Regions from separate parts of the Bradyrhizobium sp. A11 genome, predicted to be linked through region 2. Evidence: riboswitches for the same ligand, from Rfam matches in the RefSeq annotation. Region 2 holds a riboswitch; the other holds the start of a gene.

Region 1 (6,232 bases), 830 kb from region 2:
CAGCGGCGGCAACGCCGGTTTGCTGGAAGGCTTGTCGATGGTCTTCGACTTGCGCTTGGCTTCGGCATGCTTGCCGTGGCGCGACTTCGCCGAGGACTTCGCCGCGGCGTGACGCTGCTTGCCGGCTTTCGCCTCATGCGTCTTCTTCGGCGTGGACGATCTGTGACTGCTTTTTGCCGCCAGCCCGGTGGGAACGAGAGCCAATGCGGCCACGGCAACGACACACGCGAGCGAGCGTAGGCACTGGTTCATTCCATGGTCCCCCTGCGAAACCACCACAAACCAAGGTCCGCGACGACATGCGCCTTGAGAATCAAGATACCGGATACGATGCCACGGCATCGTCTTGCATTCCTCACGCTGTCGCAACAATGCGGCGAAATACGGATGTGCTGCGGGAACTCCGGGAACTGAGGCGCTGGCCCCTTTAATCTTTGTTAACGATCCGGGCCTGCGCGACGGTGAGGGCGGTTCAAGGCGCCGGAAGGAACCAGATTGCGCGTGTTCCCGTAGCCGGATGGGTGTATGGAGTTCCCTCCTTCCATCCTTTTGGCCTTTGCCCGCACCTATGCCGATTTTCAACCAGTCGATCCGGCACAAGATCGTCGGCATCGCCCTCGGACTGATCGTCCTGATGCTGGTCACCTCGATCCTGTCGATGGTGATGTCGAGCCAGGTCGGCATCCTGCTGGACGAGCTGACCAATCGCTACATCCCGGCCTACAGCCATCTGGCCCGCGCCAACATCCACTCGCTGGAGCGCGCGCTGGCGCTGCGGCGGATGGTCATGACCAAGATGGAGGCGCCATCGGACGAGCAGGCCTATGCGGCGCGGCTTCGCGATTTCGAGGAATCCGACCGCAAGATCGAGGAGGGCGCCGAGGCCGCACGCAAGCTCATCAACGCGATCATCGACGACCCCAGGACCTATTCCGACAATGCCGCGCTGGGACGGATCGATATCCGCATCGAGACCGCCGTCACCGAGCTGCGCCGCGACCTGAACGAGGACCATGCGAAGCTGCTCAAGCAGGTCGATGCCAGGCAGATGACGGAGGCCCGCGGCACGCTGGAGCACATCGACGTGGTGCGCGACCAGTTCAACCGCAAGGTCGATGCGATCCGCGCCGACATGCTGACGCAGGTCTTCTTCTCGACGTCGCAGGTGATCGGCCGCCAGCATCAGGCGATCGTCGTCTCGGGCCTGGTGACGCTGCTCGCGGCTGTCGTCGGCTTCGTCTTTGCGCTGATGGTGTCCAGCGGCATCACCCGCCCGGTGCGGCTGCTGCTCGCCGGCACCCGCGAGGTCGAGGCAGGCCGCTTCGACAAGACCATCACCGTCTCCACCCAGGACGAGATCGGCGAGCTCGCCGCGGCCTTCAACCGCATGACCGAGCAGCTCCGGCACAACGAGCGCATCCGCGAGACCTTTGGCCGCTACATCGATCCCAAGGTGGTGCAGGGGCTGATCGACCGGCCGGAGGTCGCGATCGACGGCGAGCGCCGGGTCATGACCATCATGTTCTGCGACATGAGCGGCTTCACCTCGATGAGCGAGGGGATGACGCCGCGCGGCCTCGTCAAGGTGATGAACCACTATTTCACGGTGATGTCCGCACCCGTCAGGAACAATCGCGGCATCATCGACAAGTATATCGGCGATGCCATCATGTCCTATTGGGGGCCGCCCTTCATCGAGGACGACGAGCAGGCCCTCCTGGCCGGCATTGCGGCGATCGAGATGGCCGATCAGGTGCCCGCGCTCCAGCGGCAGCTGCCCGACCTGCTCGGCATCCGCGCCATGCCCGCGCCGTGCGATTTGCGGATCGGCATCGCCACCGGCGAGGTGCTGACCGGCAGCATCGGCTCCGAGCTGATGATGAGCTTCACCGTGATGGGCGATGCCGTGAACCTGGCCTCGCGGCTGGAAGCGGTCAACAAGGTCTACGGCACCCGCATCCTAATCTCGCAGGCCACCGCAGAGGCGATCGGATCGCGGCTCGAGCTGCGCGAGATCGATCGCCTGGCGGTCGCCGGCCAGAGCGCGCCGCAGCCGATCTTCGAGGTGATGGCGAGGGCGGGCGCGCTCACCGATGCGCAAGCCAGCCTGCGCACGCACTATGCCGAGGCGCTTGCCGCCTATCGTATCAGGCGCTTCGATGCGGCGCGCGCTGCATTCAACGCGGCCCTCGAAGCCGTTCCCGGTGACGGGCCCTCGCGCACGATGCTCGGCCGCATCGCGCAGCTCGAGGCGAGCCCGCCCGACGAGGCATGGGACGGTGCCTGGCGGCTCGACAGCAAATAGGCTGCCCGCACCGGAAAAATTGCTTCTGCTCGATAACGATGTTCGCCGTGACCTATTTCCCGGGCTTAGGTTGAATGTCCTTGAGGCGTTTGATGGGGACACGCCGATGCCAGAACTTCAGGACAGGCTGGAACGGTTTGAGACGCTCACCGCCGAATGCGAGCTGATCGCCAAGCTCGCCACCGATGGCAGCAAGCGCGAGTTCTATCTGAAGCTTTCGGAGCAATACCGTCAGTTGGCGGTCGACATGCGGCAGGCGATCGCGACCGAGGCTGCGGCCTGAGGCCGGCTGCAATCCGTTCTTAAGGTTTGGCGCGCATCCTGATGGCATGCGGGCGTCGCTGATAGGTGATGCCCGTGGTGGGAAGGCCGGGGTTCGTTGCAATGCAGCGTATCCCGTGAACGTGATTTGCCATGCCTGTTTGCCATGCCTGACAGGGGCATCCCATGCGCCTCGTTGCCGTGATCATCATCGCGCTCATGACGGCGGCCTGCGATCAGGAGCAGGACATCACCGGCTCGACGCCGCCCTGTCCCTTGCGGAACTACAGCTACAATCCCCGCGACATGAACCAGTGCGTCAACGCCTGCAAGGCATGCGATCGCGGCACGACCGTCACCTGCTCGACCTCCTGCACCCTCAAGGGCGCGCGCTGACGGCTGCCCCGGAGCTGCCTCGCGCAACCGGCGGTGCTTGGGCACCGGAACGATTCACTTGGGTTAATCATTGAAGAGGCGGCAGGACGTGGAGTCCGATGGAAATGGGTATGCTCGATCCCGGTCGATTTCTGGTGTCGTGCTCGCATTGCGAGGCCTGGCCGATGGCCGCCAATGTGAAGCGGTCGAGCTGGTCGGCGTCTCCGCATGAGGTCGGGTTCGTCTGCACGCGCTGCCGCCGCGAGGAAACCGCGATCGTCTCGGCCTCCGGCGAACTGACCCCGGTCAAGCGCGTCGATGTTCCGCCACGCGATGTCACGGCCGCCTGGGCCCAGGCGCAACGTCCGCGCGGACGGACCTGAGCGCCGCCCAACGGTCGATTGACACGCTGCCGGGGCGACACGTAAATGGCCGGCGACGGTTCTCCTCACGGAGATCAAAAGGGAATGTGGTGCGGGATGTCCCAATGCCGGGATCTATGCCAACGCCACGGCTGCCCCCGCAACTGTAAGCGGTGAATCTTTCGTCCTGTGCCACTGGGAATCTCGGTCCTGGGAAGGCGACGCAAGGTCACGACCCGCGAGCCAGGAGACCTGCCGTCAGCCGTGGTCACACGCGAAGATGTCGGTCGGGGAGTACAGACATTGGCTTCATCGGAGCAGTCCGCCGCTCTGCCGTGAAACCTCGTTCGCTGTGACGTGCCACTGACGTCATACCGAGGTTACAACAATGTCCCGTCTCGTTTCTGCCGCCCGGCGCCTCAGCGCCGGCCTGCTCGCGTCCGTCTCGCTCCATTCGCTCGATCTATCCTCCGCCTTCGCCCAGCAGGGGCTTGCCGAGCAATTGCCGCCGATCGAGGTGAGCAAGCCCGCCGATCAGAACCGCACGCGGGCGAGGGCGACCGGTGAGGGCGAGGCGACGCGGCCGCGACGCACCGCGAACGTTGCGCCGCCAGGCGATGGCACCGGCTCATCCGGCTCGGGCTCGGAGGCTGTCGCCGGCGGCGGCGGTATCGTCGGGGCCGCCACGACCGTGATCACGGCCGCGGATATCGCGCATTCGCCGTCGCAGGCGCTTGCCGAGATCATCGCCACGCAGGTGCCGGGAGCCCAGATCACGACGTTCTATGGCGGCCAGATCGGCGCCAAGACCAGCGTGGACCTGCGCGGCTTCGGCGCCTTTGCCACCGCCAACACGCTGGTGCTGGTCAACGGCCGGCGGCTCAACGACGTCGACATGGCGCAGGTGGACCTCTCCACCATCCCGCTCAATTCCATCGAGCGCATCGAGATCACGCGCGGCAATTCCGGCGCGGTGCTCTACGGCGACAACGCGGTCGGCGGCGTGATCAACATCGTCACCAAGACCGGCGCCGGCGGACCGCCCGTGACTGCGCGCATCGAGGCCGGCTTCGGCTCGTTCAACACCAAACTCGGCAACGTCTCGACCGCGCTCAATTCCGGGCCATGGTCGACCTCGTTCTACGGCAATGCCGTCAGGACCGACGGCTATCGCGACAACAATCGCTATTCCCAGCAAAACGGCGTCGGCAATCTCAACTACACCACGCCAGGCCTGAGCGCGTTTCTCACCGTCACCGGCGACAATCAGGAACTGCGGCTGCCGGGCGGCCGCACCGTCGATCCCTCGATCGGCCTCGACGAGCTCAGGACCAACCGCCGAGGCACCAGCACGCCGTTCAATGCCGCCAACCAGCAGGGCTTCAGCGCGACGGCCGGGTTTACCAGGACCCTGGTCAATGGCGTCGATCTCATCGTCGACGGCGGTGTGCGCGACAAGAAGCAGCAGAGTGCGTTCTTCTCCAGCCCGACGCCGGTTCCGGCCTTCTTCACCTCGACTTATGTCGAGTCCCAACTGACGAATTGGTCGATCACGCCGCGGCTCAGCGTGAAGAGCCTGCTGCTCGGCCTGCCGTCGCAGCTGCTGACCGGCATCGATTATTACGATGCGAGCTTCGAGCAGAACCGCGGCGCCGGGCAGGGGCTCGCCGCCTGGCACAATTACGACCTGAGGCAGCAGACGGTCGCAGGTTATTTCCAGCACACATTGGGCGTGCTGCCCACGACCGACGTCTCCTACGGCGTGCGGATGCAGAACGTCCGTCTTGCGGCACGCGACAATTTCGACGCGGCGGCGCCGTTCAACGCCGATATCGGTGCGCTGCCGCTGACGAACGACGAGACCCAATACGCGCTGCATCTCGGAGCCGAGCATCGTCTCAACGACGTGGTCTCGCTGTTCGCTCGCGCCGCGCGCGCGTTCCGCACGCCTGACGTCGACGAGCGCCTGTCCTCGGGGCCGTCCTTCGATCCCCTGACTTTCGCCGCGATCCCGCAAACGTTCCAGCTCAAGACCCAGACCTCGCAGGACATCGAGGGCGGTCTGCGCATCAAGGGCGGCGGTCTGCAGCTGCAGAGCAGTCTCTATCTGATGGACCTCACCAACGAGGTCCATTTCAACCCGGTCCTGTTCTACAACACCAATCTCGACCCGACTCGGCGCTACGGCTCGGAGACCAGTCTGTCCTATCGCGTCAACGACGCCCTGCTGCTGCGCTCCGGCGTGACCTATACCCGCGCGGTCTTCCGCGAAGGCGCCTGGGCCGGCAACGACGTGCCGCTGGTGTCGCGCTATACGGCGAGTGCGGGTGTCAGCTGGAACATCTGGCAGAACTACCTGGTGCTCGATGCCACCGCGCGCTTCTGGAGCGAGCGGCGCATGGACAACGACCAGGCGGGCACCCAGAAGCCGATCCCGGCCGGCGGCACGATCGACCTCAAGCTCAGCGGCCAGGTTGAGCGCTACTTCTGGTCCTTCGGCGTCAACAATTTGCTGAATGCGCTCTACTACGACTACGCCATCGCCAGCACCTTCACGGACGGCCGCTTCAGTGCCTATCCGCTGCCCGGCCGTACCTATCTGCTCAAGGCCGGCGCCACGTTCTGACTTGGACGCACAGACGCAGGAATCGCGGAAGGCGAATGGATTCACATGCTCACGGGATGACGGAGCGGGCCAGGTGACCTGTGTCGCGCCCTGTCAATCCACCCGCGTGAAAAGATTCCACTTTACCGAAATTCGGAAATGGCGTATGTGTCGCCCATCCCGGCTCATCCAGGAGGGGCGATCTCGAGGTCGTCTTGATCGCGAGCCGGGCTTGCGGTGGACGCGGCAGCGTCGGCACGAGAGGTGCGGGCAGGGCGGGTAGTCCCTGTGAGTCCGTAACCGCGTGCAGACGAACGGCGCTGC
Region 2 (6,232 bases):
GGATGGCGCAGCTCCGCGAGATTGGCGAGCCGCAGCGACGGCAGGCTATGGCGGCCACGGCGCCAGCCGGCCGCGAACGCCGCAAGGTCGGAATCCGAATACGAGAGCACCACGAGATCGGCCGGGTCCTGGCCGATGTCCCTGGGCGTCGCGGTCTCCTCCAGACCGCGGCTCTCGCGGAAGACGACGTGCATCAGATACCAAGTCCTGACCTGATCGCGGCCTCATCGATATCGCCGTGCTCGCCGATCACGACGAGCCTGGACTGCCTGTGACCCGCGCCCCAGGGCTTGTCGAACTGGTGGCGCACGCGCTCGCCCACGGCCTGAAGCAGCAGGCGCATCGGCTTGCCCGCGACCGCGATATAGCCCTTTGCGCGCAGCACGTTCTGCTCGCGCGCCAGGCGCTGCACGGAGGCAACGAGCGCATCGACGTCGGCGACTTCCGGAAGGTCGATCACGACGGAAGCGAAATCGTCGTGCTCGTGCTCCTCCTCGCCGTCATGATGCGAGGGCCGCGCGGCGAGATCGTTCTCGGCGGCCGCGCCGAGGCCGAGGATGACGCGGGCGTCGATCGCGCCGTCGGTGACGGGCAGCATCGGCACGCGGCGCGGCATCTCGGCAATGATCGCCGCCCTGGCGGCTTCGATCCCGGCGCTGCCGGCGAGATCGGCCTTGGTCAGCAGCACGATGTCGGCGCAGGCGATCTGGTCCTCGAACACTTCCGACAGCGGCGTCTCGTGGTCGAGATTCTCATCCGCCGCGCGCTGCGCTTCCACTGCAGCCGGATCCGGCGCGAAGCGGCCGGCCGCGACAGCCTCGGCGTCGGCGAGTGCGATCACGCCGTCGACCGTGATGCGCGAGCGGATCTCGGGCCAGTCGAACGCCTTCAAGAGCGGCTTCGGCAGCGCCAGGCCCGAGGTCTCGATCAGGATGTGATCGGGCCGCACCGGGCGCGCCAGCAATTGCTCCATGGTCGGAATGAAATCATCGGCGACGGTGCAGCAGATGCAACCATTGGCGAGCTCGACGATGTTCTCCTCCGGGCAATTGGCATCGGCGCAAGACTTCAATATCTCGCCATCGACGCCCTCGCTGCCGAACTCGTTGACGAGCACCGCGAGCCTCTTGCCGTTGGGATTTGCGAGAAGATGCTGGATAAGCGTCGTCTTGCCGGAGCCGAGGAAACCGGTGACCACCGTGACCGGGACTTTTGCGAGCGAGCTCATTCGGCGGCCTCCGGCACGATTGCAATGGGGGGAATGCGGGCAAGCGACTGCTTGCGGAAGATTTCGGGGCGGCTGCGCCAGGGCACGAGCCCGTCCGGCGCGGCTGCATAGGCCGCAGCGCCTGCGACCACGTCCTGCGCATTCGCATCCGACAGGCGGCCATAGACATAGGACCAGCGGCCCGGCGCGCTCAGCGCCACCGAGCAGCCCTGGCTGCACGCCGACAGGCATTCGACGGGAACCACATTGACGCCGTCGGGCACGCCGGCCTCGAGGATCGCACCATGCAGGCGCTTGCCGGGCGTGGTCTCGCCCTCGCCAAGCGTCTGGCCGGCACGGCAGGTGATGCAGACGTGAAGTGTGACGGTCATCGCCTCTTCCAGATAACAGCGGGAGGCGATGAGGCACACGGACCATTCGTCAGAAGGCCCGTTTCCCCGTCGCGGAACACCCCGTCCGCCGGTCCAAAACTCGTCCGCGCTGGCAGGTCTCCCGGCTTGCGGAGTAGGGTTTTGCCCTTCGATCCCCGCCTTCCCGATTCCCTGAGGAATCAGTGGCTTTGGGCATCTCTCCGGTCACGGTCGCGGGGGCGGCTGCATTTTGGACCCAAATCTTGCCGATTCGGACCCTATCGCATTCCCTCTTCGCCTGTCATAGGACAGGAACCAACGCCGGGCCACCATTTGCCGGTGGCCGCCTCTTGTCAAGCCGAAGGACCGGATCCAATGACGCCTGAACCGGACACCCAAACACCTGAGGAAACCGACGCCCGGCACGCCGCAAAAATGGCGAAGAAGAAAGCCGCCCGCGACAAGATCATGGCGACCAAGAGCGGCGAGAAGGGCCTCATCATCGTCCACACCGGCGCCGGCAAGGGCAAGTCGTCCTCGGCCTTCGGCATGATCGTGCGCTGCGTCGCCCATGGCTTCCCCTGCGCGGTGGTGCAGTTCATCAAGGGCGCCTGGGACACCGGCGAGCGGCGCCTGCTCACCGGCCATTTCGGCGAGCTCTGCCAGTTCCACGCCATGGGCGAAGGCTTCACCTGGGAGACGCAGGACCGTGCCCGTGACATCGCCGCCGCGCGCGCCGGCTGGGAGAAGGCCAAGGAGCTTATCCTCGATGAGAGCTTGCGGATGGTCGTGCTCGACGAGATCAACATCGCGCTGCGCTACGATTATCTCGACATCGCCGAGGTGGTCGATTTCCTGACCACCTCGAAGCCGCCGCTGACGCACGTCGTGCTCACCGGGCGCAACGCCAAGGACGAATTGATCGAGATCGCCGATCTCGTCACCGAGATGACGCTGGTCAAGCATCCCTTCCGCTCCGGCATCAAGGCGCAGGCCGGCGTCGAGTTCTGATGCCGATGGCACGCGCGCTGATGATCCAGGGGGCCGGCTCGGACGTGGGCAAATCGCTCATCGTCGCCGGCCTTGCGCGCGCCTTCACGCGGCGGCACCTGCGCGTGCTGCCGTTCAAGCCGCAGAACATGTCGAACAACGCGGCCGTCACCGTCGATGGCGGCGAGATCGGCCGCGCGCAGGCGCTGCAGGCGCTCGCCGCCGGCGTCGAGCCGCACACCGACATGAACCCGGTGCTGCTGAAGCCCGAGACCGATGTCGGCGTGCAGGTCATCGTGCATGGCAAGCGCATCGCCACGGCGCGCGCGCGCGACTACGCGGCGATGAAGCCGTCATTAATGGGCGCGGTGCTCGAGAGTTTCGAGCGCCTGAAGGCGCGCGCCGACCTCGTGCTGGTCGAGGGCGCCGGCAGTCCGGCCGAAGTCAACCTGCGCAAGTCCGACATCGCCAACATGGGTTTTGCCCGCAAGGCCGACGTACCGGTCGTGCTGGTCGGCGACATCGACCGCGGCGGCGTCATCGCGCAGCTCGTCGGCATCAAGACGGTGATCGACCCCGAGGATGCCGCGATGATCCAGGGCTTCGTCATCAACAAATTCCGCGGCGATCCCACGCTGTTCGACGACGGCTACAGGCTGATCGAACAAAAGACCGCCTGGCGCGGCTTCGGCGTGCTGCCCTGGTTCACGCGCGCCGGCGAGCTGCCGGCCGAGGACGCGCTCGGCCTGAGCGACGCGCGCAAGCCCGGCCAATGCAAGATCGCGTGCCTAGCACTGTCGCGCATCGCCAATTTCGACGACCTCGATCCGCTCAAGCTCGAGCCCGGCATCGATCTCGTGATGGTGCGACCGGGTGAAGCGATTCCGGGGGACGTCAGCCTCGTCATCATCCCCGGCTCGAAATCCACCCGCGGCGATCTCGCCTTCCTGCGCGCGCAGGGCTGGGACATCGACCTGCTCGCGCACCATCGCCGCGGCGGCCACGTGCTCGGCCTCTGCGGCGGCTATCAGATGCTGGGGCGCAGCGTCGCCGACCCAGATGGCATCGAGGGCCCCGCGGGCGACACGCCGGGACTTGGGCTGCTGGACGTCGAGACGGTGATGAGCCCGCAGAAAACGCTGACGCGTGTCGCGGCCGTGCATGCCGCCACGAAGCAGGCGATCCAGGCTTACGAAATCCACATCGGCCGCACCGACGGACCGGATCGCATCCGCCCCTTCGCGACGCTGAACGGTGAGCCCGAGGGCGCGATCTCGCGCGACGGCCGCGTGCAGGGCAGCTATCTGCACGGCCTGTTCACCTCGGATGATTTCCGCAAGGCGTACCTGGCAAAGCTCGACATTCCCGCCGGCAACGAGCCCTATATGGGCCGGGTCGAAAGCGCGCTCGAGGCGCTGGCCGATCACATCGAGCAACATCTCGACGTCGCAGGCCTGCTCGCGCTAGCGCGCTAGCACTTCGGCAAGGCGTGTCCATTCGGCTTCGCTGCCGGGAAGCCCGAGGCGCAGCCATGTCGGCTCTCGCGCAAACACGCGCGACCAGATATGGCCATGAGCCAGCTTCTCCTGCGCAGCCAGCGCGTCAGGCGTCTGGTAGAGACGAAACAGCGGCGTGCCGCCAAGCAGGGTCCAACCTTGCGCGCGCGCCATCTCGTCGAGGCGGACGCAATCGCGCGCAAGCCGCGCGGTCGTGGTCCCGGCCCAGGCATCGTCGCGCAAGGCGCGGCAACCGATCGCGATTGCTGCGCCCGAGACCGGCCACGGACCCGAGAACTCAGCGAGCCTGGCGATGTCGGCGGCATTGCCGACGGCGAAGCCCAGCCGCAAGCCGGCAAGCCCGTAGAATTTTCCGAACGAGCGCAGGACCAGCAGCCGCGGCCGATCCGCTTCGGATGCAAGCGACAGCAGCGGAACGGCGTCGACAAAGCTCTCGTCGATCACGAGGCGGCCGACGCGTGGCAGCAGCGCCAGCAAATCCTTCGGCGCATGATTCCGGCCGTCGGGATTGTTGGGATTGACGACGATCGCGAGGTCCGCACCGGCCAGCGCGTCGAGCTTACCGGTCTCCTGCACATCCCAGCCCGCGGCCGACAGCACCCCGGCATATTCATTATAGGTCGGCGCGAGGATGCGCGCGCGGCCGGGCGGCGCAAGCTGCGGCAGCAATTGAATGGCGGCCTGCGCGCCGCCAAGCGCAACGATCGGCGCGCTGGTGCGATAGGCGTGCCGCGCGGCCTGATGCAGCGCCTCGATCTCGGCACGCGAGGGCAGCGCGCTCCACGCACGCGCACTCAGTTCGCCGACGGGATAAGGCGACCGGTTGATCCCGGTCGACAGATCGATCCAGTCCTCGGCGCGTCCGCCAAAACGCTCCTGGGCTTGATCGAGATTTCCGCCGTGCTCGCGCATGCCCCGTTCTTTCACGCGAAGGCCAGGATCGCAAGCACGCCGGCGAGCAGCAGCATGGCACGGCGATAGACCGTCAGTCCCTCGCCGATATCCGCGGCAAGCGGATCGCGCGCGCCCTCGTTGAGCCAGGGTTCGTTCGTGATGCTGCCGTGATAGATGCGCGGACCGCTGAGCCGTACGCCGAGTGCACCGGCCATCGCCGCTTCGGGCCAGCCGGCATTCGGCGAGCGGTGACGGCGCGCATCGCGCGTCATGCATGCCAGCGCCTCGGACCGCCTTGGCGCCAGCAGCACGAACAGGAATCCGGTCAGGCGCGCCGGAATGAAATTGGCGACATCGTCGATGCGTGCCGCGGCCCAGCCAAAGGCTTCGTGCCGCTCACTGCGATGGCCGATCATGGAGTCCAGCGTATTGATGGCCTTGTAGCCCAGAATGCCGGGAAGACCGAACAGCGCGCCCCAGAACACCGGGGCGACGATACCGTCGGAGGTGTTCTCGGCAAGGCTCTCGATCGCCGCACGCGCGATGCCGGCCTCGTCGAGCGCCGTGGGATCGCGACCGACGATGCGCGAGACCGCCGCGCGGGCGGCCGCGATGTCGCCGGCCTGCAACGGCTTCGCCACGGCCGCCACGTGATCATATAGCGAACGCAGCGCGACCAGCGGCCAGGCCAGGATGCCGACCAGCACGCTCTCGATCCAACCTTTGGGAAGCAAGGATTGAATCATCCAGCCGATCACGACGGAGACTGCAATCACCAGGAGCGCTCCGGAGATGCCGGCCGCACGGCGCAGCGCCGGGGCATCGGAGGCGCGATTCCAGCCGCGATCGATGGCGCCGATCAGCCGCCCCAGCCAGGTCACGGGATGGCCGATCCGCGCGAACAGCCATGTCGGCCAGCCCAGGAAGGCATCCACCGCCATCGCCACCACCATCGCGCCCGCAAAGCTCAATCCCGCCTCCTGTCCAGCCCCTGTTGCGCAAAGCAAGGCGCGAGCGCAAGCCCCTCCACGCCTGATTTCGGCTTTGTCTTTGACCGCGTTTGATGATTAGTCAGGCCCAAAGGAGACCTTGATGGCCGTCATCTTGATCACCGGCGGAGCGCGATCCGGCAAGAGCAAGCGCGCGGAAATGCGCACGCGCGCCTTTCCCGGGCAGCCCGTCTATGTCGCAACGGCCGAGCCGCTCGACACCGAGATGGAAGCGCGCATCGCAAAGCATCGCGCGCGTCGCGG

What was found. Region 2 has a riboswitch for cobalamin ahead of WI560_RS10770 (DUF1636 domain-containing protein). Riboswitches for the same ligand answer to the same signal wherever they lie in the genome.
Region 1: linked by a shared signal. The riboswitch ahead of WI560_RS14605 (TonB-dependent receptor) and the one ahead of WI560_RS10770 (DUF1636 domain-containing protein) in region 2 are both predicted to bind cobalamin.

Annotation. Positions count from the first base shown of each region.
Region 1 is NZ_CP149509.1:3,165,968-3,172,199, forward strand. Features, by position in the region: gene WI560_RS14580 (transglycosylase SLT domain-containing protein) at 1-252, opposite strand, end outside; gene WI560_RS14585 (adenylate/guanylate cyclase domain-containing protein) at 569-2,305, shown strand; gene WI560_RS14590 (hypothetical protein) at 2,412-2,588, shown strand; gene WI560_RS14595 (hypothetical protein) at 2,753-2,962, shown strand; gene WI560_RS14600 (hypothetical protein) at 3,061-3,324, shown strand; cobalamin riboswitch at 3,364-3,578, shown strand; gene WI560_RS14605 (TonB-dependent receptor) at 3,692-5,929, shown strand.
Region 2 is NZ_CP149509.1:2,338,820-2,345,051, reverse strand. Features, by position in the region: gene cobN (cobaltochelatase subunit CobN) at 1-194, opposite strand, end outside; gene cobW (cobalamin biosynthesis protein CobW) at 194-1,228, opposite strand; gene WI560_RS10770 (DUF1636 domain-containing protein) at 1,225-1,599, opposite strand; cobalamin riboswitch at 1,693-1,913, opposite strand; gene cobO (cob(I)yrinic acid a,c-diamide adenosyltransferase) at 1,954-2,589, shown strand; gene WI560_RS10760 (cobyric acid synthase) at 2,595-4,043, shown strand; gene cobD (threonine-phosphate decarboxylase CobD) at 4,032-4,997, opposite strand; gene cbiB (adenosylcobinamide-phosphate synthase CbiB) at 5,009-5,950, opposite strand; gene cobU (bifunctional adenosylcobinamide kinase/adenosylcobinamide-phosphate guanylyltransferase) at 6,072-6,232, shown strand, end outside.